One region of the Paenibacillus sp. LPE1-1-1.1 genome, then DNA from elsewhere that is predicted to be linked to it. Evidence: riboswitches for the same ligand, from Rfam matches in the RefSeq annotation. Region 1 holds a riboswitch; the other holds the start of a gene.
The links. A riboswitch is a leader RNA that binds a small molecule or an ion and turns the genes downstream of it on or off. The one in region 1 is predicted to bind cyclic di-AMP.

Region 1 (2,396 bases):
TTTATCTTGTTTCTTCACATATTTGATATAGTCTGCGGGGGCAGCGAAGGCCGGCTTGTATTTGGTGATCATGTTTTTGCCATCTATGTTCTGCGCATAGATATCGATATTGAGCGCAGCTTCTTCGATCACGTAACCGGCAGGCGCTTCGCCGTGCCACTCACCTTTTTCATTGATGCTGGTCTCCTTAAATGCGGCGCCGCCGAAGCTTTGCGTGTTTAGAAAAGCGGCGACTTCCTTATTCATATCGGTGTCAGACAGCCCTGGTCCGTCAATAAGAAAGTTCCAGGCGACGATTTTTTCGCTTTGCATATGTACGTAAACGAAGCCGCTTCCACCGTCCGTAAATTTCAAATCGACTTGGAACGTATCCGTAGGGAAGCTCGGATCGTATTTATCGCTATACGTGTTGACCAGTTTATGTTTGTTTAAGTAGCCGTTTATCAATTTATCGGTTTGATGCACCGCTTTGGCCGATTTCACCTCTAGGCCTGTGTGTTTCTCGGCGAAAGAAGCAGCGCGGTCCTCGGCGTCTGATTTTGCAATAACTTTTGTGTTTAATTCGCCTGTAACGATGGATGCGATCATGGGGCCTACTTCAACCGCAACGTAAATGAGGAAGCAAGCAATCGCTGCCCACAGAAAACGTTTCCATTCGTTTGGCTTGATTGAATCAATCATGGGTTCACCTCAACTGTCCTTTTAATGAATAACTTATTCCATTACCTTAACATATAAATCCCTGAATTATCCAATGAAAAAGCATGTCTGCTTTCAAAAAAATGCGAAATAACGATATCCGGCAAGCCTGATGCTTGCTGCTTCATCGCGATGCCCTTATTTGGCCTTAAATCGTCTGGTTTGTCCCAAACATCCCCTTTATATCGTGACTGCTTTGGGATTATAATCGTTAACGTCATACAAATCGCATAGCAAAGCCGAATTTCCTATGGAAAACGGGGGAACCATAAAGCTGTCATCGCAGAATCAGATTCAAGAGAATCGATTCTCATTTGGCGGCATGGGGTGAATTTTAGCGGTGAAGCATCGACTTCCGCCGCCGAATAGGGCTGCCTGTCCAGGCCCGAATCCGTCAGCTAACCTCGTAGGCAACCTGGAACAGGACTCATCGCACAGAGCACTTGAGTTTCAGTGCTTTTTTTTATGCTTATATATAGATAATGCATGGTTATGACTTAACGCAGAAGAAGGTTGAATAATGAAGCTGGATTGGAATGTGTTGAAATGGTCCCCGCCGCGGATATTGGTCAGCGGGTTTGCGCTTATTATCGTGCTGGGCGCATTGTTATTATCCATGCCGTTTGCCTCGGCGAGCGGAGAAAGGCTCCCTTTTTTGGACGCATTGTTTACGGCTACTTCGGCCACCTGCGTAACGGGGCTGGTTGTGGTAGATACGGGGACTTATTTTTCGGTCGCGGGCCAGGTTATATTAATGTGCCTGTTTCAACTGGGCGGTCTCGGCTTTATGACAATGGCAACGCTTGTCGCTCTCGTGCTGCGCAAGAAAATTTCGTTGCGCGAGCGGTTATTGCTGCAGGAGGCGATGAATCAATCAAGCATGGAAGGGATCGTAAGGCTGATCAGGCGGGTGATCGGGTATTCATTAGCTATCGAACTTATCGGCTTTATCTTGTTTTCTTTTAGGTTTGCATTCGATATGCCTATAGGAAAGGCGTTATTTTTCGGCTCTTTCCATGCCGTGTCCTTATTCAATAACGCCGGGTTTGATATTTTCGGAGGATACCGCAGCCTTACGCTTTATGTAGAAGATCCCATCGTCAATATTACGGCTATGCTTCTTATCATAACGGGAGGCCTGGGCTTCGTCGTGATGTCTGATCTAATGGAATTCCGCAAAAACCAAAAACTATCGCTGCACAGCAAGGTCGTCCTTTCCATGACGGGAACGTTAATTGCCGTAGGTACAATCGTTATTTTTGTTTTTGAATTTTCGAATACGAAGACGCTTGGTTCATTAGACTGGAGTGGTAAAATTTGGTCCTCGTTTTTTCAGTCCGTCACGCCAAGGACTGCCGGAGCCAATACGCTCGACTATACGGCACTTCGTCAAGCTACCGTATTTTTTACGATTATATTGATGTTCATCGGTGCGTCCCCCGGTTCAACGGGCGGCGGTATCAAGACCACCACCTTTACGACTTTGGTTGGTGCCGTAATCGCGATGATTCGCGGACGCGAGGATATCGTCTTCTTTCGGTACCGGCTCGGCAAAGACAGGATATTCAAAGCGCTCACCATTACTTTAATATCACTGGGGCTCGTCATTATTGTAACGATGGTCTTATCGATGACCGAGGATCAGGCCTTTTTAAAGCTGTTGTTCGAAGCGACCTCAGCTTTCGGTACGGTAGGCT
Region 2 (2,396 bases), on a different contig from region 1:
GAGGGCCGGTTACATTCCAAAATGCAAGGGTGCCGAAAGAGGTGCTTAAGCAGGTTCCGCTCGACCGGATTTTGATCGAAACGGATGCTCCGTATTTGGCTCCTCACCCCTTCAGAGGGAAGCGAAATGAGTCCTCTTATGTATCGCTCGTCGCAGAGATGGCTTCCCAATTATTGGGTAAAACGGTAGATGAAATAGGCGCAATTACGACCGAGAACGGTAAAAAATGTTTTGGGATTGTATGAAAACGAGAGAAATGAAGAGAATAAAAGACCTTTATCGCGTAAAAAGTGATTTTTATCGTGATTATCGCTTAATTATTCCGTCTTTATCCACCTTTTTCGCTTAAATCGTCTTTTATCGTATCTTTACAATTGACCGCTTATGAGGGTATGATTCATCTCAGAGCATTAACATTTTGTATTGGATTTCCAGTTTGCGCTTAATCTCCAATTGGAGAGCGGGGGAACCAGGTGCGGGTTATTGTACCGTATTATGAATTCTTCAGGGGTGAATTTCGAAGCCTTTGCCATGAGCATTGCGTTAAGAATAGGGCGGCTCTCTTGCCCGAATCCGTCAGCTAACCTCGTAAGCGTTATAGAGAGTGATCAACCTCGTGCATCCATTTTCCTGTATCCCAGTGTAAACAATTACTCGGGAAGCCACGAAACAGATCCTCTGTCGACGGCTTCTTTTTATTTTCGAATAATCGGAAATATGTCGACATAGGGATAAAAGATGGGGGTGGGAGGGTCGATATAGCAATACTGGACTGCGTGCTTGCACGCCAATATACTATAGTCGCGTCAGTTGTATCATGCGTAACACTTGGCGGCGGGGCTATGAAGGAGGACCGATGAAGTGGGAATACTCCAGGTAAAGGACACCCATGGGAAACGATCATCCAGCATGTCTTTCGCATTGCGATGGAAGCGTGAAAACTTGCGTTTGATTCTTTTGAGTGCTACTATCTCAATCGCTATGACTTTCATGTTTTTGGTGTTGTTGTACGGAACGGCTGTCAAAAGCGTCTCCGTAGTAGTGAACGGACAAGAAACCATTGTGGAAACGAAGCAATGGGTCCTGCAACGCCTACTGGATGAACAAGCTATCGCAATTGGACCACATGATGAGGTGTCCATACCGCTTAATGCGGCAATAAAGGACGGAGATCGTATCGAGGTAACTCATGCGATACCGGTAATTGTGAAAGCTGATGGCAAGACCTCTACTGTATACACGACAAAAAGAACAGTACAGGCAGCGATCGAGGAATTACATATTCCAGTTCGTGGTCAAGATAAAGTTATTCCTCCGCTACAAACGGTTTTGGATGCGGAGCTGACGGTAACGGTTGTTCGCGTCGACACGAAGGTGTCAGAGACCGAACGCGCGATGCCTTTCTCTATCGTGAAGAAGTCGGATCCGACACTTGCGGCGGGCAAGGAAAGGCTTGTGCAAACTGGCAAGCAGGGTCTTATCGTTGAGAGCATCGAGAAGCAATACGAGGACGGCGTTCTTATTTCGAAGAAGATGGTCAGCAAGGTTGTCGAGACAGCTGCAGTTGATCAGGTCGTCGCGATCGGTACGAAGAAGGCAGAGCCTAAGGTTACGGTGCTCTCGAGCAAAAGCCCGAGCATTGCAGCGTTAACGAAAAGCGGAGTAACGTTCAACGCGAAGAAAGTGCTTAAGAATGTCACGCTGACGGCATATTCTGCAGGTGTGGCTTCAACAGGCAAAGATGTTGGACATCCGCTATACGGAATTACGGCATCAGGTGCGCGCGTACAAGAAGGGCGTACGATAGCCGTTGATCCGAAGGTTATTCCAATTGGCTGGTGGGTATATATTGAAGGAATCGGTTTCCGCCGTGCTGAGGATAAAGGCAGTGCGATTAAAGGGAACAAAATTGACGTATACTTTGATAGTACGAAGGTTGCCAATAAGTTCGGAAGGAAAAAAGGCATTACCGTATATGTCTTGGGACCGAACAAACCTAGTGCCAGCTAATAAGTAGCGTTACCATCATCTTATCGCCATTTTTAATTAAATATGCCATCATAAGGAGAGGCACTGCCTCTTCTTTTTGCATGTTTTCGGGGCTGTTGCAGCATATGTAGAAGGGGATGATCTTGATGATCAAAGAGATCATTGTCGTTGAAGGAAAAGACGATACCGTCGCCATTAAACGAGCGGTGGAAGCAGATACTATAGAAACAAACGGTTCGGCAATCGGCGAGGATGTGCTGAGGAGAATCGCACTGGCGAACGAGCGCCGCGGCATTATCATATTTACAGATCCCGATCATGCGGGAGAACGGATACGAAAAATCGTCGCGCGCCATGCACCGGGCTGCAAGCATGCTTTTTTGCCGCAGGAGAAGGCCCTGTACAAA

Region 2: linked by a shared signal. The riboswitch ahead of MRBLPE1_RS33040 (ubiquitin-like domain-containing protein) and the one ahead of MRBLPE1_RS16480 (TrkH family potassium uptake protein) in region 1 are both predicted to bind cyclic di-AMP.

What each region holds. Positions count from the first base shown of each region.
Region 1 is NZ_JBEGHY010000012.1:1,346,761-1,349,156, forward strand. Features, by position in the region: gene MRBLPE1_RS16475 (type II CAAX prenyl endopeptidase Rce1 family protein) at 1-681, opposite strand, end outside; cyclic di-AMP (ydaO/yuaA leader) riboswitch at 927-1,127, shown strand; gene MRBLPE1_RS16480 (TrkH family potassium uptake protein) at 1,220-2,396, shown strand, end outside.
Region 2 is NZ_JBEGHY010000048.1:65,842-68,237, reverse strand. Features, by position in the region: gene MRBLPE1_RS33045 (TatD family hydrolase) at 1-245, shown strand, start outside; cyclic di-AMP (ydaO/yuaA leader) riboswitch at 430-610, shown strand; gene MRBLPE1_RS33040 (ubiquitin-like domain-containing protein) at 862-2,010, shown strand; gene rnmV (ribonuclease M5) at 2,136-2,396, shown strand, end outside.